2 regions of the Exiguobacterium sp. s64 genome follow, and region 1 is predicted to be linked to the other one. Evidence: riboswitches for the same ligand, from Rfam matches in the RefSeq annotation. Region 1 holds a riboswitch; the other holds the start of a gene.
The links. Region 1 has a riboswitch for S-adenosylmethionine ahead of KNP64_RS11175 (methionine ABC transporter ATP-binding protein). Riboswitches for the same ligand answer to the same signal wherever they lie in the genome.
Positions count from the first base shown of each region.

Region 1 (18,118 bases):
GGCGGCGACGACCCCTAGGTTGGCGGCCCCTGCCGCGACACCAGACAGGCTGATCGCTGTAGCGATGCCGACCGTCGAGATTGGCGAGACGATGATGAGCGAGAACGCCATCGCAATCAACATGCCCATCACAATCGGCTGCAGTTCCGTCATCGTCATAATGATCGTCCCGACGTATGTTGTGATTTGTGAGATGTAAGTGAGCAGGAACGCCCCGATCCCTCCGGCGACGACGATGACCGTCATCGGTAAGACGAGCACGGTGTATGTCTTCAAGCGTGGCGACAACTGCATGACGAGGAACGTCGCGAGAGCAGCCGTCACACCGGCCGTGATGACGTCACCGATTCCGGCCATGAGGAACGCGCCTTCCTCGATGCGGATGGCGCCGCTCCCGACCTGGGTCGCGATGCCGATTGTGCCGGCCTCGAGTGCCGAGCGTCCGAACTGCATGGCGACAGCGACACCGATGATAACCGGTAAGAGACGCATCGCGATCGTCGTCGCATCTAAGATGAACTGCAAGGACGGAACATAAGGTAAGATGGCTTTCGTTAATTCACCGAGCAAAGCGCTCGGGATGAGGGCGATGAGGATGGCAAGACTGAGGCCGTTCAAGACGTTCATCAAAAACTGTTTTCCACTAAGCTTCTCTTCCGTCATTGGGGATTCACCTGTCCTTTTCTACTGGTATGCTGTTATGTACAAAAGCAATAAAGTTAATGACCATACTATGCCTCTTTCTAGCAAGCGTCAATACAAAATGTTGAAATGTTCAGAATTTTTCATTTGAGCACAACTTTTGAACCGACCGAGCCGGATTCATATACTTATGAAGAGAGGTGAATAAAATGATGACAGACGGATTCTTATATATATACGCCCCGATGTGCGGTACATGCGCCGTGGCCGAGCGGATGCTCTCGGTCGTCGAGGCAGTCGACCCCGAACTCCAGATTGAAAAGCGCGATGCCAACTTTATCCCGAACGAGCTCGAGGCGTATCAGGTCATGAGCGTCCCGGCGCTATTGAAGCTGGAGAATGGCCAAGTTCGCGATCGGTTGTACGCGTTTCAAAACGTCCAGCACGTCCTATCTTTCGTTAAATGAGATAGGACGATTAGAATAATCTGAAAATTTTAAATAATCAGTTGACACAGAAAGTTCACGAATGATATATTCATTACAACATCTTACTTGAACACAACATAGGACGAGATTTTCCCGTCATCAAGACGTTTTCGAACAACCGCTGCATGAGCTTACGCGATTTTAGGTGGACCTTCCCTTCGATTGTCCCCCAAAAAAATCAAGCGTCGGGGCACCGGTCGCGTAATTGCATGGTCCGTTCGAAGACCGAGTGATGGTTGGGTCAAAATCCCCCATATAAGGATGAATGCTCTGATCGGGCAAAAGAGGTTCATCTATGGGTTGTCCTTCAGTGACTCAAGGTACTACGTTCTGTGTCATCCTCGGATGGCACCTTTTTTTATTTTTTCGCATAAAATAGTTTGACATGAAAATAATATGTCGCTATGATAAGGCTAATCGAATACGCAACCACTCTTATCAAGAGAGGCTGAGGGACTGGCCCTATGACGCCCAGCAACCGCGGAGCAATCCGAAATGGTGCTAATTCCAGCAAGGTATTTACCTTGGAAGATGAGAGCAATCGTTGTCCGTACGATAAAGTACGCACGTTTGCTCAAACGTGCGTACTTTTTTTGTTGTCAGGAGGGAAATGGATTGATTCAATTACGCAATGTGGCCAAATGGTTCGACACGAAAAACGGTCGGGTCCAGGCGGTCGATGATGTGTCGCTTACAATCGAAAGTGGCGAAATTTTTGGAATAATCGGATATTCAGGGGCGGGGAAGTCGACGCTCATCCGCTTGCTCAACCGACTCGAGGCACCGTCAAGCGGTGAAATCGTGGTCGCCGGCAGCGAGCTGACGAAACTCACGCCTAAGGAACTGCGCGGGGTGCGTAAAAATGTCTCGATGGTGTTCCAACACTTCAACCTATTATGGTCGCGCACGGTCGCTGAGAATATTAGCTTCCCGCTCGAACTCATCGGGGTACCGGCGAGTGAGCGCAAACGCCGCGTCCAAGAGCTCGTCGAACTCGTCGGCCTCGCCGGACGGGAAGACAGCTATCCGTCACAACTATCGGGCGGCCAAAAGCAGCGAGTCGGGATCGCCCGTGCGCTCGCTACGAATCCAGAAGTGCTCCTCTGCGATGAAGCGACGAGCGCACTCGACCCGAAGACAACGGACTCGATTCTCGAACTGCTTGTCAGTATCAACAAAAAACTCGGTTTGACGATCGTCCTCATCACCCATGAGATGCACGTCATCCAAAAGATTTGTCACCGGGTCGCCGTCATGGAGGCCGGGAAGGTCGTCGAGACCGGACAAGTCGCCGACGTGTTCCAACATCCGGAACAGCCGATCACGAAAGAATTCGTCAAACAGATCGGCGCGGTCGAGGACATGTCGCTCACGTTCGAACATTTGAAAGCCCGGTATCCGAGCGGTCAAATCGTCAAGCTCAAATTCTTGAACGAGACGGCCGAACAACCTATTCTGTCGGAAGTGTTGAAGCAGCATGACATCGGCTTCAACATCATCGGCGGGAAGGTGACGCAGTCACAAGTCGGTGCCCTCGGGACATTATTCATCCAATTGATCGGAGAGCCGGCTGAAGTCGAGCGGGCCATCGCCTCAATCCGATCGCATGCAGTGGAAGTGGAGGTAGAAAGCGATGTTTCCTAATGTAGATTGGCAAGTCATGCTCGAACAGACGTGGCAGACACTTTATATGACACTCGTCGCCGGAGCCGCGACGTTCGTCATCGGTCTCGCGCTCGGGATGCTGTTATATGTCACGAACGAGCCGCTCATGATGAAGAATCGTCCGATTTATACGGTCATCAGTGCGGTCGTCAACATCTTCCGGTCGATCCCGTTCATCATTTTGATCATCTTGCTCATCCCGTTCACGTTACTCGTCGTCGGAACGATGCTCGGGTCAACGGCAGCACTGCCGGCACTCATCATCGGTGCAGCCCCGTTCTATGCGCGGATGGTCGAGCTCGCGCTTCGCGAAGTCGACCGCGGTGTCATCGAGGCGGCTGAATCGATGGGTGCGACAAAATGGCAGATCGTCTATAAAGTATTATTCCCTGAAGCGTTGCCGGCCATCGTGTCAGGCATCACGGTCACGATCGTCGCGATCGTCGGTTACACGGCGATGGCAGGGGTCGTTGGGGGCGGGGGACTCGGGAACTTGGCGTTCCTCGAAGGGTTCCAGCGTTCACAAAGTGACGTCACGTTCGTCGCGACCGTCTTAATCTTGGTTATCGTCTTCGTCATCCAGTTCATCGGCGATCGACTCGTATCAGTAATTGACAAGCGTTCCGCTTGATCTAAATAGAAAATTTGGAGGGGTTTTATAATGAAATCATGGAAAACAGTACTCGGATTGACAGCAGCTTCAGCACTAACAATTCTCGCGGCTTGCGGCGGCGGGGATTCAGAATCAGGTTCAGGCGATGACAAGACGCTCGTCGTCGGCGCCTCAAACGTCCCGCACGCTGAGATTTTAGAGCACGTCCAAGATGAGTACGAAGAGAAGGGCTATACGCTCGAAATCAAGAAGTTCCAAGACTACGTCCTCCCGAACAAAACGCTCGCAGACGGGGAGTTGGACGCGAACTACTTCCAACACGAGCCGTACCTCGAGTCGCAAATGGCTGAAAATAAAGACTACAAATTCGCTTCAGCCGGCGGCGTTCACATCGAGCCGATTGGTGTGTACTCGAAAGACTACGCATCACTCGATGAGCTTCCAGACGGCGCGGAAATCATCATGAGCTCGTCGGTCGCTGACCACGGACGAATCCTCACGATGCTCCAATCAGAAGGCTTGCTCACGCTCGCGGAAGGCAAAACAGTAGACGCGACGGTGTCAGACATCGTCGACAACCCGAAAAACTTGAAATTCAAGACAGACGTCGAAGCGGCACTTCTCCCGCAAGCGTTCAACAACGGTGAAGGGGACGCGGTCCTCATCAACACGAACTACGCGATCGATGCCGGCCTCAACCCGCTCGAAGACGCGATCGCTCTCGAAGGCGAAGATTCACCTTACGTCAACTTGATCGTCACACGTGAAGGCGACGAAGATGACGAGCGCGTCAAGGCACTCCTTGAAGTACTCACGTCAGAAGAGACACAACAGTGGATCTTGGACGAATACAAAGGTGCAGTCGTACCGGTCAAATAATAATTTCGTCAAGGCCCGGGCTATCCCGGGCCTTTTTTGTTTGGAGTAGTTTTGACGCATCAATAGAAGTACACTACATATATGTAGGAAAAGGGGGGATTCGGATGAACATACGACACATTCATCCGCTGACGCTGGGCGTCTTGTTTGGCACATTTTTTGCCCGGCTGTCGACATTTTTTGTGATGCCGTTTTTTGCGATTTATCTCGCGACGCTCGGTTTCTCGGCGAGCGTGATCGGGACGGTGTTTGCCATCTCGGCGTTATCGGGGTTATTCATGAGCTTTTTCGGGGGGACGCTATCCGACCGCTACGGGCGCAAACAGCTGATGCTGATCGGTATCGCGTTGAACGCGATGACGTTCACTGGTTTCGCGCTCGTGACAGAATTATTTTGGTTTTATATGTTCTCGGTACTTATGGGCGTGTCGCGGTCGTTCCTCGAACCGGCGTCGCGCGCGCTCATCAGCGACACGACGCAGCCGGACCAGCGCGTCATCGTCTATAACGTCCGCTACTTTTTAATCAATATCGCGGCGGCAATCGGGCCATTGCTCGCGGTCGTGTTGTCGCTCACCGGGGCAAAGAGCGCCTTCTTCGTCGTCACGGGCGTCTATGTGTTATACGGTCTCGTCATCTCGACGCTGTTCCGGAAATATCCGTTCGAGGAAGGGGACGGCGTCAAAGTCCGGCCGCGCTTGACGGAGACGTTCCGTGTGTTACAACAAGATAAGACGTTCCGCTACGTCATCATCGGGATGATTTTCGCCATCATCGGCTATAGTCAGTTCAATGCGACGTTGCCGCAGTTCATCGCGTTCCATGACGGCTTCAGTGATGGCTCACGTTTGTTCGCCTATCTGTTGACGGTCAATGCGATCACCGTCCTCGTCGTCCAATATCCGATCATGCGCTTCGGGATTCGCGTGTCGCCGATCAAGTCACTTTTTTTCGGCGTCGGGACGCTGTCGACGGGGCTCCTGCTCATCGGTTTTGCGACTGAGACGTGGGTGTTGTTCATCGCGATGGTCATCTTCACAATCGGTGAGGTGCTTATGTTCACGATGACGGACGTATTGACCGACGAATTGGCACCGGCTCACCTGCGCGGGACGTATTTCGGGGCGATGGGGTTGACAGCGCTCGGTCAGACGATCGGCCCTGTCATCGGTGGGGTGTTGCTCGATGGGTTTGATAACGCCGCGTTGCCAGTGTTTGGAAGCTTGGCCGTGTTGACGGCTTGCGGCGCCTTCTTCTTCGCCGGCGCCTTGAAAGAACGGAAAGCAAGTTTGGCCTTAATCGAGGAAAAAGTTGGATAAAGTCTTGATTTCCCGATATTCTCATTCTCAACATTTAAGTTTTATTGAGAATGAATAATAAGGTGAGTCGCTTGAAATAAAAAATTGCCTAGATTAAGATTAGAATATATCTAATCTACGCCAAAAATGGCGAGAAAACGGAAGGGGTATCCGAATGTCTAACGTACCACACATGAAAATTGATGACCTCCGCGTCTCAATCGAAGGAAAAGAGATCGTCAAAGGTCTTAATCTTGAAATTAAAGGTGGCGAAATTCACGCCATCATGGGTCCTAACGGGACGGGTAAATCTACACTCGCATCGGCACTTATGGGACATCCATTGTATGAAGTAACAGGCGGAAGCGTCGATTTGAACGGCGAAGACGTACTCGACATGGAAGTTGACGAGCGCGCGCAAGCCGGAATGTTCCTCGCGATGCAGTATCCTGCTGAAATCAGTGGTGTCACGAATGCCGATTTCTTGCGTTCAGCAATCAACTCACGCCGCGAAGAAGGACAAGAAATCTCACTCATGAAGTTCATCCGTGAACTCGATGCGAAAATGGACGTCCTCGAGATCCCTTCAGAAATGGCACACCGCTATTTGAACGAAGGCTTCTCAGGCGGAGAGAAAAAACGTAACGAGATTCTTCAAATGATGATGATTAAACCGAATATCGCCATCCTCGATGAAATTGACTCAGGTCTCGACATCGATGCGCTCAAAGTCGTCGCCAAAGGCGTCAACGAAATGCGCTCAGAAGAGTTCGGTTGCTTGATTATCACGCACTACCAACGTCTCCTCAACTATATCGAGCCAGACTTTGTTCACATCATGATGGACGGGAAAATCGTCATGTCAGGTGGCAAAGAGCTTGCACAACGACTCGAAGCTGAAGGTTACGACTGGGTGAAGCAAGATCTTGGAATGACAGTAGACACAGAAGCGTAAGGAGGCTGTACGATGACCGTACAATTTGAATTGGATGCACAAGCAGTAGCGGCACGTGCAGAGGCGCTCGGTGGACCAGCATTTATGGTCAACCGTCGCAAAGAAGCAGCAGAACTTGCGCCGACTCTCGCCTTGCCAAAAGTTGAAAAAATCAAGATTGATAAATGGGACTTCGTCTCTGGAGACGTCGAACTCACGAAGCACGACGGCTTGACGCCCGAAATCGAAGCACTTCTTGGAGACCATCGCACAAACGTGCTCGTTGAACGCAACGGTCATGTCGTCTACAACGAACTTGCAACGCCAGAAGGTGTCCTCTTCATGGGCATCAACGAAGCAATGGAACAACATCCGGAGCTCGTCGAGAAGTACTTCATGACAGAAGGTGTCCGCGTGGACGAAGAACGTTTGTCTGCGTTGAACGCTGCTCTCATGAACGGCGGTGCGTTCCTATACGTACCGAAGAACGTTCAATTGAAGGACCCGCTCCAAGCCATCTTCACGATGGAACAAGCGAACGGCGCGCTCTATCATCACACGATCATCGTCGCAGACGAAGGCAGTGAATTGACGTACATCGAGAGTTTCCTCTCGAACACGAACGAGCCGCACACGGTCAATGCCGTGACAGAAGTGTTCGCTGCCGCGAACGCGAAAGTCGTCTTTGGTGGTGTCGATCAGCTTGCTGATTCGGCCCTCTCATTCATGAACCGCCGCGGTGTCGTCTATGAGAACGCACGCCTCGAATGGGCGCTCGGTCACATGAACGATGGCAACTCGGTCGTCGAGACGAAAACGCACCTTGTCGGGGACAACACGTTCTCAGACACGAAAGCCGTCACGATCGGTCGTGGCGCACAGAAGCAAAACTTCAACATCCGGACGGACCATTTCGGGAAGTCTTCAGAAGGGTTCATCTTGATTCACGGTGTCCAAAAAGATTCAGCCACGGCCATCTTCAGTGGAACATCGATGATTCACCATGGCGCTTCGAAATCGAACGGCGTTCAAACGGAACGTGTACTCATGTTGTCTGAAAAGGCACGTGGGGATGCGAACCCGATTCTCCTTATCGATGAGGACGACGTCATGGCAGGTCACGCCGCTTCGGTCGGACGCGTCGACGACGTGCAACTCTACTACTTGATGAGCCGTGGTTTGTCACGTAAAGAAGCCGAACGGTTGATCATTCACGGATTCTTGAACCCGGTCGTCGAGCAACTCGCGATCGAGTCGGTCAAAGACCGTCTCCGTGAAGTCATCGAAGGGAAAGTGCGTTAAGATGATCGATGCCTCGATTCGTAAACAGTTCCCGATTTTAGATCAGGAAATCAACGGTCATCCGCTCGTCTATCTCGACAGCGCGGCGAGCTCCCAAAAACCGCTTGCTGTCATCGAGGCGATCGAGGATTACTATCGCCGCATCCACTCGAACGTGCACCGGGGCGTCCATACGCTCGGGACGCACGCGACGGATGCGTATGAAGGGGCGCGGGAGCGCGTCCGTTCATTCATCAACGCCGCCGTCCCGGAAGAGATCATCTTCACACGCGGGACGACGACGGCGATTAACCTCGTCGCGTCAAGCTACGGGGATGCCAACGTCGGCGCGGGGGATGAGATCGTCCTCACGCCGATGGAGCATCACGCCAACTTGATTCCGTGGCAACAGCTCGCCAAGCGTAAAGGGGCCAAACTCCGTTACGTCGAATTGACGCCGGACGGTCGGGTCACGCTCGACGCGGTCCGTGCCGTCTTGTCGGACCGGACGAAAATCGTTGCCATGAGTCACGTCTCGAACGTGCTCGGCACGATCAACCCGATCGCCGACGTGGCGAAGCTCGCCCACGAGAAAGGCGCGGTCATGGTCGTCGATGCGGCGCAAAGCGCACCGCACCGTAAACTTGACGTGCAAGCACTCGACTGCGACTTCCTCGCCTTCTCAGGCCATAAGATGCTCGGTCCGACCGGGATCGGGGTCTTATACGGGAAGAAACAGTTGCTTAAAAACATGGAGCCGGTCGAATTCGGTGGCGAGATGATCGATTACGTCGACTTGTATGAGTCGACATGGAAAGACATCCCGTACCGGTTCGAAGCAGGGACGCCGATCATCGCCGGCGCTGTCGGTTTGGCAGCGGCCATCGACTTCTTAGAAGACCTCGGTCTCGAGAACGTCGAAGCCCACGAACGGGCGCTTGCGACGTACGCCATCGAACAGATGCGGACGATCGAAGGTATCCAAATCTTCGGGCCAGAGGAACGGGTCGGACTCGTCACGTTCAACTTAGGTGACGTGCACGCCCACGACTTAGCGACCGTCTTGGATATGCAAGGCATCGCGGTCCGGGCCGGCCACCATTGTGCCCAGCCACTCATGCGTCTCCTGAAGCAATCATCGACAGCCCGCGCGAGCTTCTACTTGTACAATACGAAAGAAGAAGTCGACCGCTTAATCGAAGGGCTACGTCAAACGAAGGAGTATTTCAATTATGAGTTTTAACAATCTCGACATGTTGTACCGACAGGTCATCATGGATCATTATAAAAACCCAAGAAACCGTGGCGTCATCGAAGATGGCGTGACGGTCGACTTGAACAACCCGACATGCGGGGATTCACTCCGACTCCAACTCCAAGTCGAGGACGGAATCGTGAAAGATGCCAAGTTCGAAGGGGAAGGCTGTTCCATCAGTCTCGCCTCGGCATCGATGATGACCCAAATCGTGAAGGGCAAGTCTGTTGACGAGGCACTCCAATTGGCCAACATCTTCTCGGAGATGGTCCAAGGAAAAGACTATGATACAGACACGTTCGACCTAGGCGACATCGAAGCGTTGTCTGGCGTCTCAAAGTTCCCGGCTCGCATCAAGTGCGCCACGCTCGCGTGGAAAGCGCTTGAAAAGGGAGTCGACGAGGAAGCGTAAGCAGAAGGAGGAGACCGATATGGCGAAAAACATGCCTGACATTGGCGATTATAAATATGGCTTCCATGACCGAGACATCTCGATTTTCCGCTCAGGCCGCGGCTTGACGAACGAAATCGTAGAGACGATCTCGCACATGAAAGAAGAACCGGCATGGATGCTCGAGTTCCGTTTGAAATCACTCGAACAGTTCCGCAAAATGCCGATGCCGACATGGGGCGGCGATCTCACGGCTCTTGATTTCGATGAGATCACGTACTATGTCAAACCGTCTGAAAAGACAGAGCACTCGTGGGATGAGGTTCCAGAAGAAATCAAACGTACGTTTGATAAGCTCGGAATCCCAGAAGCGGAGCAAAAATACTTGGCAGGCGTTTCGGCTCAGTACGAGTCAGAAGTCGTCTATCACAGCATGCAAGAAGACTTCGAATCAAAAGGTGTCATCTTCAAAGATACAGACACGGCGCTCAAAGAAGATGAAGCCATCTTCCGTGAGTATTTCGGGAAATTGATTCCGCCGACGGACAACAAGTTCGCGGCACTCAACTCGGCTGTATGGTCAGGTGGCTCATTCATCTACGTACCAAAAGGCGTGAAGCTCGAGCAACCGCTCCAAGCTTACTTCCGCATCAACTCAGAGAACATGGGTCAGTTCGAGCGGACGCTCATCATCGTCGACGAGGGCGCTTCTGTCCATTACGTCGAAGGATGTACAGCACCGGTCTACACGACGAACTCACTTCACTCAGCGGTCGTTGAGATTTTCGTCAACAAAGACGCATACTGCCGCTATACGACGATCCAGAACTGGGCGAACAACGTCTACAACTTGGTCACGAAGCGTGCCGTCTGTGAAGCGGGTGGATCGATGGAGTGGATCGATGGTAACATCGGTTCGAAACTCACGATGAAATACCCGGCCGTCATCTTGAAAGGTGAAGGCTCACGCGGTATGACGCTCTCAATCGCCCTCGGCGGTAAAGGGCAGCACCAAGATGCCGGCGCGAAAATGATTCACCTCGCACCGAACACGTCATCTTCAATCGTCTCGAAGTCGATTTCGAAACAAGGCGGAAAAGTCTCGTATCGCGGTATCGTCCACTTCGGCCGTAAAGCGAAAGGCGCACGTTCGAATATCGAATGTGACACGCTCATCATGGACAACGAGTCGACGTCGGACACGATCCCGTACAACGAGATCTTGAACGACCAAGTCTCACTCGAGCACGAAGCGAAAGTCTCTAAAGTGTCAGAAGAGCAACTCTTCTACCTCATGAGCCGCGGAATCTCGGAAGAAGAAGCGACGGAAATGATCGTCATGGGCTTCATCGAGCCGTTCACGAAAGAATTGCCAATGGAATATGCCGTCGAAATGAACCGTCTCATCAAGTTCGAGATGGAAGGATCGATCGGATAATCTTTAATTAGCGAACTCACCGCAAGGGAGTTCGCTTTTTTTGTCGTGAAACGAATGCGAGTCGGGTATGCTAAGAGAGAGACTGCTTTTAGGGAGGAATGATTGAATGGAAACGATTGATCCAAAAGACATCACCCGCATCGCCGTCGTCGGCGCCGGCTGGGTCGGTATCAGTTTCGCCTATCAACTGTCGATGGCGGCGCTCTGTGAAGAGCTCGTCTTGATCGACTCGAACCACGCCAAGGCCGAAGGGGAGGCAATGGACCTCAACCACGGCATCTCGTTCGCGCCGAGCCCGGTCCGCATTTGGGCAGGGGACTACTCGGACTGCCGTGACGCCGATATCGTCGTCATCACGGCCGGTGCCGCTCAAAAGCTCGGTCAGACCCAGATGGACCTGGCCGAACAAAACGCGGTCGTCGTCCGTGACGTCACGAAACAAATCATGGCGAGCGGGTTCGATGGCATCATCGTCGTCGCCACGAACCCGGTCAACGTCATGGCGCACGTCGCCTTTGAGGCGTCAGGTTTGCCAAAGCACCGCGTCATCGGTTCAGGTACGGTGCTTGACACGGCCCGTCTTCGTTATAAAGTCGGTGAGTACTTCAACTTGTCATCACGGAACTGCCACGTCTATTACATGGGCGAGCATGGCGCCGGGGGATTCGTCGCCTGGGACAATGCCCGCATTTACGGGAAGTCGATAAAACAGTTACTTGAGGAGAATGAATCGTACCGCCAAGAAGATTTGGACGCCATCTATCAAGGGGTCCGCGATGCGGCGAATCAAATTATCGAATATAAGAGCGCGGCGTACTACGCGATTGGGCTCGGGCTCCTCCGAATCGTCCGCGCTATCGTCCGGAATGAGAACTCCGTCGTGACGATCGGTGCTCATCTCGACGGAGAATACGGTGCCTCTGGCCTCCATATCGGCGTACCGGCCTTGATCGATCGGACCGGTATCCGCCAAATCGTCGAAATCGAACTGACGGACGAGGAACAACAACAGTTCGACGCCTCGGTCGGACGGATTCGTCAAGCAATCGACAAGATTGAATCGAGTTCATAAAAAAAGGCCCGGCTGCGATTGCAGCCGGGTTTGTCGTTACGACGCCTTCTTCTCGGCGACGTCTTTCTTATAATATTTCTCGGACGTGAAGAACTCGGTCGTCAAGCGCTTCACTTCACCGCTCAACATCAAGACGGCAATCATGTTCGGGATGAGGATCATCGCGAGCATGAAGTCGAGGAAGTTCCAAATCATTTGGGCGCCGCCGATCGCACCGATGACGATTGAGGCGATATAGACGACTTTCATCAAGAATCCGGCCTTCAACCCGAACAAGTACTCGGCTTGGCGCGACCCGTAGAAGATGATGACGATAATCGTCGACAAGACGAAGAAGATGAGCGAGATTGTGACGAGCAGGCTACCCGTGTAACCGAAGTACTGTTGGAACGCGATTGTAGTCAGGGCGGCTGGATCGTTCATCGCATCGGCCCGTGTCCATACACCGGACGACAAGACAACGAACGCCGTCGTGCTACAGATGATGAGCGTATCGATGACGATCCCGATCACGGCCCAAAAACCTTGCCGGACCGGATGATCCGTTTGGGCGGCCGCGTGGGCGATCGGTGCCGTCCCGAGTCCAGCCTCGTTCGAATACAGACCGCGGGCGAAGCCCCAACGAATCGTCTCGGCAATCGCGGCACCGGCGAAACCGCCAAGGGCAGCCATCGGTTGGAATGCGTACGAGAAGATGAGCCCGAGTACTTCCGGGATTTGCGAGAAGTTCATCAAGACGATGATGAAACCGGCACCGACATAGACAAGCGCCATCGCTGGGACGATGACCTCCGTCACTTTGGCGATCCGCTTCACGCCGCCGAAGACGACGAGCGCGACGAGGCCCGCGACGATGAGTCCGGTCACGAGCGTATTGCCGTCGAACGTCTCGCGGACGGCCGAACTGACGGCGTTCCCTTGGACCATGATACTCGGGATGAGTTCAATCATGAGGGCGAAGGCGAACCAAGAAGCGAGCCATTTTAACTTCAAGCCTTTTGCCATATAGTAGACGGGACCGCCGACAAATTCCCCGGCCTCGTTTTTCTCGCGGTAACGGACAGCGAGGACGCTCTCCGAGAACTTGATGGCCATCCCGACGACGGCGATGACCCACATCCAGAAGATGGCACCGGGACCACCGAACATGATGGCAGCCGGTACCCCGATGATATTGGCGGCACCGATCGTCGACGACAAGGCCGACGTGAGTGCTTGGCGAGGACTGATGTCGCCTTCGCCTTTTGGTTTTTTAAAGACACTGCCTAACGTTTGTTGCAATATGTATAGCGGGTATCGGAATTGGAAGAACCCTAAACGAATCGTCAAATAAAGTCCAGACAAGACAAGTAATGAGATGATTGGCACTCCCCATAGCCAATCCGAAAACGTCGTCACCATATTCACAAGTTGTTCCACATCACCACTCCTATCCATTATTTTACTTAAATATTATTTCCTAACTATAGCGTCATTAAACCTGTTATTTCACATACAAGGAGGAATACATGCATGAAACAAGCACAACATCTCATCGTATCGGGTCGTGTCCAAGGGGTCGGTTTCCGCTACTTCGCTCAAGCGACAGCGCTTGAATACGGCATCACGGGTTGGGTTCGGAACTTGAATGACGGGACGGTCGAACTTCAAATCGAAGGAGACGCGGAGAGACTCGAATCTTATAAACGTGCTTTATATGACGGCAATCGTTTTGTCGGGGTCGAACGCATCGAAGCCGAAGAGGCGACGATCGAATCCTTCCGGAAATTCGATATCCGTTATTGACCATTTCTCTCATAAAGAGCAATCCTTCCTCATTTGCTCGCCGATAATTTGTAAAATGAGGGAACGGTTCCATATGAAAAATCCACATTTCAAAAAAATAAACATCATTTTTAAGGATAGGGTGGTCAAAAAAATGAAAGTGTGTATAATGAAATAGACCAAGCGCTTTATTGTCAGAAAATTTAGTCATTTGATTCATTGGGTAACACGGAAGGTATTACATGTATGTGGAGGTAGTTGTATGAAAAAATCGACATTATTCCCGTTAGCGTTCACGATTTTCGCATTATTCTTCGGGGCCGGGAACTTGCTGTTCCCACCGATGTTAGGTGCGATGGCAGGACAGAACCTAGTCCCAGCCCTAGTCGGTTTCGTCATTACCGGCGTCGGGCTACCATTACTCGCGCTCTTCGCAGTCGCGCGGGTCGGCGGTGGGTCTGACCAAATCGCTCGGTATATTCCGAAGCGTCTTGCTCTCGTCTTGACGGGATTAATGTACGTGGCAATCGGGCCGTTCTTCGGGATTCCTCGGACGGCAGCCGTCACGTATGAGATGGGAGTCGTACCGTTCCTCGGTGCGCCATCTACGCTCACGCTCGCAATCAGTTCAACTGTCTTCTTCGGATTAACGTTCTTCTTGACGTTACGCGCTCAAAAATTGATTGAAATCATCGGACGCATCATCACACCAATCCTCTTGCTCTTGCTTGCGGCAATCGGAATCACGAACCTTGTGGCTCCACTCGGGAAGCCGGTCGCACCAGCAGAAGGATATGAGACATGGATCGGTGCGCTCGGGGAAGGTTTCAAACAAGGTTACTTGACGATGGACGTCTTCGGCGCACTCGTCTTCGGGGCCATCGTGCTCGTCACGCTCAAAGCGAACGGTATGACAGACCAAAAAGAAGCGTCTTCGCTTCTCCGCTCGTCAGGCTTACTTGCCGTCACATGTTTGATGCTCGTCTATATCTCGCTCGGATCGATCGGAGCGAATATGACGGGTCAAACGGGGACGACAGATGGCGCAAGCTTGCTTCAAGCGTTCGCCGGTTCTTCATTCGGACAAGTCGGAATGCTCGCACTTGGGGCAGCAGTCTTCCTCGCTTGTTTGACGACAGCGGTCGGGCTCATCACTGAGTTCTCACGCTTCATCAGCAACACGTTCGAATCACTCAAGTATTATCAGGTCGTTATCGCGACGACGTTGTTCGGCTATCTCATCTCACTCGTCGGAATCGGTACGTTGATTCAAATCGCGGTACCGCTTCTCACGCTCTTGTATCCGGTCATGATCGCACTCGTTCTCGTGTCGATCACGGAACGGATTCAACGCAACCCTCACGTCGCCATGAAGGCGACAGTGTATACGGCCCTCGTGCTCTCGCTCTTTGAGACGACACACGGTTTGGCGCCGTCTGCTGCAACCGAATGGATCACGAACTTGCCGATGGCCGAGATCGGGCTCGCCTGGGCGGTTCCAACGTTGATCGTGTATGTGATTACGCTTTTCTTACCGAAACAACGTTCCAATCAATTACTCGCTCAATCACGCATCTCATAAGCAAGTGAACGAACACCCATCCTCTGGTCAAGGATGGGTGTTTTGCTGTCTTATCGTTTGCTCATTCCATTCATCAACAAGTAAAATGAAAGGATGAAAAGGAAGTGACATATATTGACGACTAAACAAAAGAAACAATTGGCGATTCTCATGTTGAACATGTTCATCGCTGTAGCAGGATTCGGGATCATCATTCCGATCATTCCTGATTATTTGAAGATGATCGGAGAAGGCGGCACTGCTGCCGGTCTCATGATCTCAGTCTTCGCAGGGACCCAGTTGCTCATGTCGCCGATCGCCGGGAAATGGGCGGATGTTTACGGACGCCGTCTGATGATTATTTTAGGTCTGATCGGCTTTACCGTCTCGATGGGCGTCTTTTACTTATCTGACAACCTGACCGTCCTCTTGATTTCACGGGCGATCGGCGGCGTCGGAGCCGCGCTATTGATTCCGGCGATTTTCGCCTACGTGGCTGACATCACCACGCTCAAGCAACGGGCGAAAGGGAACAGCTATATTTCCGCGGCAATGTCGCTCGGGATCGTTATTGGACCGGGGATCGGTGGCTTCTTCGCTGAGTTCGGTTTGAAGGCGCCGCTTCTCTTGTCAGCGATTGTCTCGTTCGTCGCCGTCATCTCGTCAATCATTCTATTGAAGGAACCGGATCGAGAACCATACGTTCAAACGAGCGAGAGCGAGTCGTTGCCGCGCCAACTCGTGTCGTCGACACGGAAGCCGTATTTCTTCGTGCTCGTCATCAATTTGGTCATGGCGTTCGGTTTGATGGCGTATGAATCTGTCCTCGGCTTGTTCGTCAGTGAGACGTTCAGCGCGACACCGCAACAAATCGCGGTCATGATCACCGGGACAGGCATCGTCAGTGTCATCGTGCAGCTGTTCGCCGTCGACCGTCTCGTTTCATTGCTCGGTGAGATCAAAGTCGTGCTTTTCTTCATCATGCTCGCCGCGCTCGGCTTCTTGTTCTCGCTGTTCGCCGGGTCTTACACGATTTTCTTCGCCGTCACGTTGATTATCTTCTTGTCGACGTCGATTTTACGACCGGTGTTGAATACGCTCGTGTCGAAAATGGCCGATAAGGAACAAGGGTTTGCGATGGGGATGAACAACGCCTATATGAGCATCGGCAATATCGTCGGGCCGACGCTCGCCGGGATTGCGTTTGATATCGATATGCGCTATCCGTTCGTGATGGGACTCGTCCTGTTGCTCGTGACGTTCGCCGGAACGTTGAACTGGTCGAAGCGGAAAGCGACGGCCACGTTCGAACAATGATGTAAGGAGGGAACATGATGATTTATGTCGGTGTGACGGGATGGGGCGACCACGATTTGCTCTATACGAACCCGGAAGAACGTAAACATAAACTGTCGACCTACGCGGGGCATTTTCCGACTGTCGAGATCGATTCCTCGTTTTATGCGATTCAACCTGTGAAGAACTATGAGAAGTGGAACCAGGAGACACCGGAAACGTTCCAGTTCGTCGTCAAAGTTTCCAGGGAAATGAGCGGACATGACCGCGAACCGAAATTACCGCTCGCCGAACTGTTCGAACGGTACCGGACCTCGGTCGAACCGTTGAAGCAGGCCGGAAAACTCCGGGCCGTGCTCGTCCAGCTGCCGCCGTGGTTTGACGTCTCAAAGCCGCATCTCGATTATTTGCGGACGATTCGCGACGAGTTGAAGGACTATGACATCGCGATCGAGTTCCGAAACCCGACTTGGTTCTCCGAGGCGTTCCGGGAGCGGACGCTCGCTTTCTTGACGGAACTTCGGTTCATCAACACGATCTGTGATGAGCCGCAGACGAAAGAGAGCAGCATCCCGTTCGTGCCGGTCGTGACCAATCCGGAAGTGGCCGTCGTTCGCTTACACGGGCGCAACACGGCTGGCTGGCTTAGAAAACCAGGAATGACGAGCCAAGAGTGGCGTCATGTGCGTTGTCTGTATCGCTACAGTGAAGACGAACTGCAAGAGCTCGCGGCGGCGCTCAAACAAGTCGACGCAACGGCGAAGTCGGTGTACGTCTACTTTAACAACAACTCGGCCGGAGACGCGGTACCGAACGCCAAACGGTTGATCGAGATCCTCGGTGCCGAATATGAGCTCGCCCCGAGCCAAATCAGCCTGTTCTAGGAAGGGGAATCGTCTTGAGAACGATCACGATGTATCATTATAATGACTTACATTCGAAATTTCATAACTGGCCGCGTCTCGTCTCGTTTTTGAACGAGCACCGGACAGAAGAGACGCTCGTCTTCGATCTCGGCGACCATGCCGATCGGACCCATCCGGCGACGGAAGTGACGCGAGGACAAGTGAACGTCCGCCTGCTCAATCGCGTCCAACCGACGGCGGTCACGATTGGGAACAACGAAGGCATCACGTTCCCGCATGACTGGCTCGCCCATCTATACGAAGAAGCGGAGTTCCCGGTGTTGCTCGCGAACGTCTATCAGGCGGATGGCACGAGACCCGATTGGGCGACGGAGACGCTCGTCGTCGAACGAGACGGACTCCGCATCGGGCTGTTCGGCGTGACGGCACCGTATGAAGAACTTTATCCGGAACTCGGTTGGACCATCGAAGCGCCACATGAGGCGACGAAACGTGCGCTTGAAACACTCCGAGACTGTGATATCGTCATCGCCCTCAGCCACCTCGGTTTTTATGCAGATGAGCGGCTCGCCGAAGCATTTCCGGAAATCGATGTCATCCTCGGGGCCCATACCCATCACGTGCTCGATGATGGGGTCGTCACGAACGGTGTCTTGATCGCTCAGGCCGGCAAAT
Region 1 covers NZ_JACSLH010000007.1:60,782-78,899, reverse strand. Annotated here, with positions in the region: gene KNP64_RS11185 (PTS sugar transporter subunit IIC) at 1-663, opposite strand, end outside; gene KNP64_RS11180 (thioredoxin family protein) at 855-1,109, shown strand; SAM riboswitch class I at 1,563-1,668, shown strand; gene KNP64_RS11175 (methionine ABC transporter ATP-binding protein) at 1,746-2,774, shown strand; gene KNP64_RS11170 (methionine ABC transporter permease) at 2,764-3,426, shown strand; gene KNP64_RS11165 (MetQ/NlpA family ABC transporter substrate-binding protein) at 3,457-4,287, shown strand; gene KNP64_RS11160 (MDR family MFS transporter) at 4,392-5,606, shown strand; gene sufC (Fe-S cluster assembly ATPase SufC) at 5,779-6,540, shown strand; gene sufD (Fe-S cluster assembly protein SufD) at 6,553-7,821, shown strand; gene KNP64_RS11145 (cysteine desulfurase) at 7,823-9,043, shown strand; gene sufU (Fe-S cluster assembly sulfur transfer protein SufU) at 9,033-9,467, shown strand; gene sufB (Fe-S cluster assembly protein SufB) at 9,487-10,884, shown strand; gene KNP64_RS11130 (L-lactate dehydrogenase) at 10,991-11,956, shown strand; gene KNP64_RS11125 (alanine/glycine:cation symporter family protein) at 11,993-13,393, opposite strand; gene KNP64_RS11120 (acylphosphatase) at 13,469-13,741, shown strand; gene brnQ (branched-chain amino acid transport system II carrier protein) at 13,983-15,302, shown strand; gene KNP64_RS11110 (MFS transporter) at 15,417-16,598, shown strand; gene KNP64_RS11105 (DUF72 domain-containing protein) at 16,616-17,461, shown strand; gene KNP64_RS11100 (bifunctional metallophosphatase/5'-nucleotidase) at 17,476-18,118, shown strand, end outside.

Region 2 (4,495 bases), on a different contig from region 1:
TAAAACCGCGTGTCGCGCTTCGGCGCTTCCGCTTCACGTATCCGTGGAACGCCATCACATCATTTTTGGAAATCGCAATCCCAGCCAGCGTGTACTTGGCACTCGGCGGTGTGACTGGTCTTGGCTTCTATTCCCAAGACTCGTTTCTGCCGCTTGCCGGCTTGATTGTGGCCATCATCTTAAACACGGTCGTACAAAAGTATCAAGTCGGTTGGTGGTTCCGTGTCGATATCCCGGTCCGCGACTTTCTAAACATCGCGTTTTACACGTATATCGTCAGTCTCGTCTTCATTTTAGCAGCCTCGCTCTTCCGTGAGACGAACTTGCTTGTCGTCAGCAGTATCGCCGCCGCACTCACCTTCTTTATTAAGCGGCTCATCATCCAGAAAGGTCGGCAAGACGCCTTCAAATCGTTGATTGAACAATATGATGAGGCAAAAGAAGCCGTGTCGTTGTCGCAAAGCGAGGCGCAAGCCATCGAGGTGTTCCTCAGTCAATGTGAACGACTCAACGAGTACGACGAAGGGTTCGTCGAGTTCAAACTGTTCGACCGCACACTTTACTTTGATTTAAAGACGCGCCAGCCGATCGATCGCCACGTCGTCTTTGATTTACTCGATGCAACCTATCCGAACGAAGCCACGGTCGAGTATGAGATGCGCTTTGAATGGGACGCCCCGTTATCGAACGAGTTCGATGAAGACTATCATAGCTTCATCTCGGTCCGTTCCGAGGAAATCGAAGGCATCCGCACGTGGCTCGTCATGACCGGCGAGCACGTCTATGGCTATCCGCCCATCATTCAACGCGAAATCGTCAAACTGCTCAAATCGTTCAATCGAACGATCAGCCGCTGCCATGAACGCGACCGCCTCTATACCGAGAGCCGGACGGACAGTTTGACACTCCTTGCCAATGCCCGGGCTTTTTATGAATACGGGATTCAGCAAATTTCGGACGGGTCGATGTATCCGATTTCCGTCGCGATGCTCGATATCGACTTTTTCAAAAAAATTAACGACACGTACGGACACCAAGTCGGAGACAGCGTACTCCAAGAGTTCGGCCGCCGCATCCGGCAAGTGCTCCGCACCGATGATTTCGCAGCCCGTTATGGCGGGGAGGAGTTCATCTTGCTGTTGAACCGGTGCGATGTCGAAGCAGCCGTCGAGATTGCCGAGCGCATCCGTCAACAGATCGAGACGAAACCGTTCCACGTCGACGGAATCGACATCCCCGTGACAGCCTCGATCGGGGTTGATACGATTCAAGCGTTCGGGGACAAACGTCTCGACGATACGATTCGCAACGCCGACCGGGCACTTTACGTCGGCGGAAAGTATGCCGGACGCAACCGCGTCGCCCATTATAATTTCTTGACGTCCTGATTCGCCCCCACGTTCATCACGTGGGGGTTTGCTGTTGACAAGCAGATTTGAAACAGGTACGTTAGGGAACGTGTCTTATAACTAAATATCACAACTTTTTTATCAAGAGAGACTGAGGGACTGGCCCGTCGACGTCTCGGCAGCGGGTAACCTGTGCCAAATCCAGCGAGCAGTCTGCTCGAAAGATGAAAAAAGTGTTTTCTTGTAGAGAGAGCCTTTTTTCAGAAGGCTCTCTTTTTATTTTATGAATGAGGTGAATCGATTGGAACAACCGACAGCTAACAAATGGGCACTATTGCCTTTGCTCGTCTTCCTCGTCTTCTTTATCGGGGCAGGCATCTACTATAACGACTTTTATAAATTCCCGGTCCTGATCGCGGCGTTGATCGCGGTCATCGTCGCGGCGATGATGACGAAAGGCAGCGTCACTCAGACGGTCGAGCGTGTCGCCCAAGGTGCGGGGAACCCCGGCATTTTAATCATGGTCTTCATCTTCTTGCTCGCCGGAGCGTTCTCGAGTGTCGCCGAAGCAATCGGCGCAATCGACGCGACCGTCAATGCGGCGCTGACATTTTTACCGTCCTCGCTTCTACTGAGCGGTTTATTCGTCATCGCGGCTTTCATCTCGATGGCGATGGGAACGTCGACGGGCACGATTGCCGCCCTCGCCCCGATCGCGCTCGGTATCCACGAAGAAAGTGGCGTCAATATCGCCATCGCGGCGGCTGCCGTCGTCGGTGGTGCCATGTTCGGGGACAACTTGTCGTTCATCTCGGACACGACAATCGCTGCCGTCCGGACCCAGCGTACCAATATGCGTGACAAATTCCGAACCAACTTTTGGATTGTCCTCCCGGCCGCCCTTATCACAATCGTCCTCTTATCGGTGTTATCGAGTGGAGAATCGACTGTCGATGCAGCCGCGTTCGAATGGTATAAACTCATTCCATACCTCGCCGTCATCGCTCTCGCCTTGACCGGGTTGAACGTCATTCTCGTTTTGCTTGGCGGGATCGCCTTGACCGGCATCATCGGTTTGATCGATGGGAGTTTGGCTGTCACTTCATACGTCACGGCTATGGCAGACGGGATGATGGGTATGGCCGAGATTTCGCTCTTGACGCTCCTCATGGGCGGACTCGTCGGACTCATCTCACATAACGGCGGGCTCACTTACTTGCGTGACGCGCTCACGTCGCGGATTCAAAAACGTGCCGGTGCCGAATGGAGCATCGCCGGGCTCGTCAGCGCGACCAACGTCGCGACGGCGAACAACACGATCTCGATTCTTGTGGCCGGTCCGCTCGCCGCCAATATCGCCGATACGTATGACATCGAGCGAAAGAAATCAGCGAGTGTGCTCGACATCTTCTCGTGTGGCGTCCAAGGCCTGTTGCCTTATGGGGCACAGTTGCTCATCGCCGCCGAATTGACGAATACGGCGTCACCAGCGCTCGTCCCGTATATGTTCTATCCATTCCTGCTCTTCATTTGCGGAGGGCTGGCCATCGTCTTTAACTTCCCGCGTTTCAAAAAGCGCGCCTAACCAAAACGACCCTTTGAAGCACTAGCTTCGAAGGGTCGTTTGACGTTTCGTTTCACGTTCACGTTGAAGTTGTTCGTTGCGTTTTTTGAAGGCGCGCCGCTTGAGCAATTCCTCGAGACCACGGCTGATCGCCCAAAGGATAAACAGTAACAGTCCAAGCATCGATAAGCGGAACGGACTTTGAATAAACTCTTCCCACTGGTCACCAATGACCGAAAAAATCAAGACGACAAGCAGTTTCCCGAACCCCGCCGCCATGATGAATGTCCGAAGCGGCATTTGAATGAGGGCGAGTAAGTATGTGATCAAACTGACCGGGATGAACGGGAGCGAATATAAAAACCCAAGCGAGATCGGGCTCATATGGTTGATGCGTTCCAGCCAATATACCCCTTGTTTATGTTTTTCGAGCCACCGTGTCATCGGTTTACGGAATACGTAACGGACGGCTGTAAAGACAAGAATCGTCCCTAGTAAACTACCGACCCAAGACAATAACGTCCCGAGCAAGAACCCATACGTGGCCGCGTTCGCCGAAATGATGAGGACGAGCGGAAGAAATGGAAAGATCGCCTCAAGGAACGGCGCCCCTAGTCCCGCCCATGGGCCTCCCGGAAGCTCTTGCAGCCATTCAATCAGTTGGATAATCCATTGTTGGAGTGATGTGAGCATATCAGTTTCCACCTTCGACTTTCATTAATACCTTTTACCCGATTTCGCTCAGGAAGACGCATCCCCCTGCACGCCAGTAAAAAAAATAAAAAGTATTTGCGAAATTTCGCTGTGATATCTATCATATAATATGGACTTGTGGTTGCAGGCAAGTCCGCTCGTCGAACGACACAACCCAACGTTCGTTTTCCTGCAAAAAACTGAACACAGGGGAGTAATAACATGGAAACAAAACCAATGCGGGTCTTGCTGTACTATAAGTACGTCAACATCGAAGACCCAGAAACGCTCACACAAGAGCACCTCAAGTATTGTAAGGACCTTGGCATCAAAGGACGGATCTTGATTTCTTCCGAAGGAATCAACGGAACGTGCTCTGGGACTTGGGAACAGACCGAGCAATACATGAACGACTTGAAAGCGAACCCGCTTTTCAGCGATATCGAGTTCAAAATCGATGAAGTCGAAGAGCATGCGTTCAAAAAAATCTTTGTCCGTCATAAGAAAGAGCTTGTGACGTGGCGCTTTGATGGTGAGTTCGACGTTCCTAAACAGCACGGTGCGTACCTCGAACCGGCAGAATGGAAAGAGATGATGAATCGCGACGATGTCGTCATCCTCGATGTTCGTAACAACTACGAGTACGATCTTGGTCACTTTAAAAATGCGATCAAAATCGACGTAGAGGCTTCTCGTTACATGCCAGATTGGCTCGAAGAGAACAAGGACCTCTACGAAGGGAAAACCTTACTCACGTACTGTACCGGAGGCGTCCGTTGCGAGAAATTTACCGCATATATGCGTGACCAAGGTCACGACAACATTTTCCACCTAAAAGGCGGCGTCGCCATGTACGGCAAAGACGACGCCACGAAAGGCGAAAATTGGG
Region 2 covers NZ_JACSLH010000005.1:34,404-38,898, forward strand. Annotated here, with positions in the region: gene KNP64_RS08925 (GGDEF domain-containing protein) at 1-1,388, shown strand, start outside; SAM riboswitch class I at 1,485-1,580, shown strand; gene KNP64_RS08930 (Na+/H+ antiporter NhaC family protein) at 1,633-2,934, shown strand; gene KNP64_RS08935 (TVP38/TMEM64 family protein) at 2,956-3,606, opposite strand; gene trhO (oxygen-dependent tRNA uridine(34) hydroxylase TrhO) at 3,829-4,495, shown strand, end outside.
Region 2: it holds a riboswitch for S-adenosylmethionine, as region 1 does, so the genes downstream of both, KNP64_RS08930 (Na+/H+ antiporter NhaC family protein) here and KNP64_RS11175 (methionine ABC transporter ATP-binding protein) in region 1, are expected to answer to the same signal.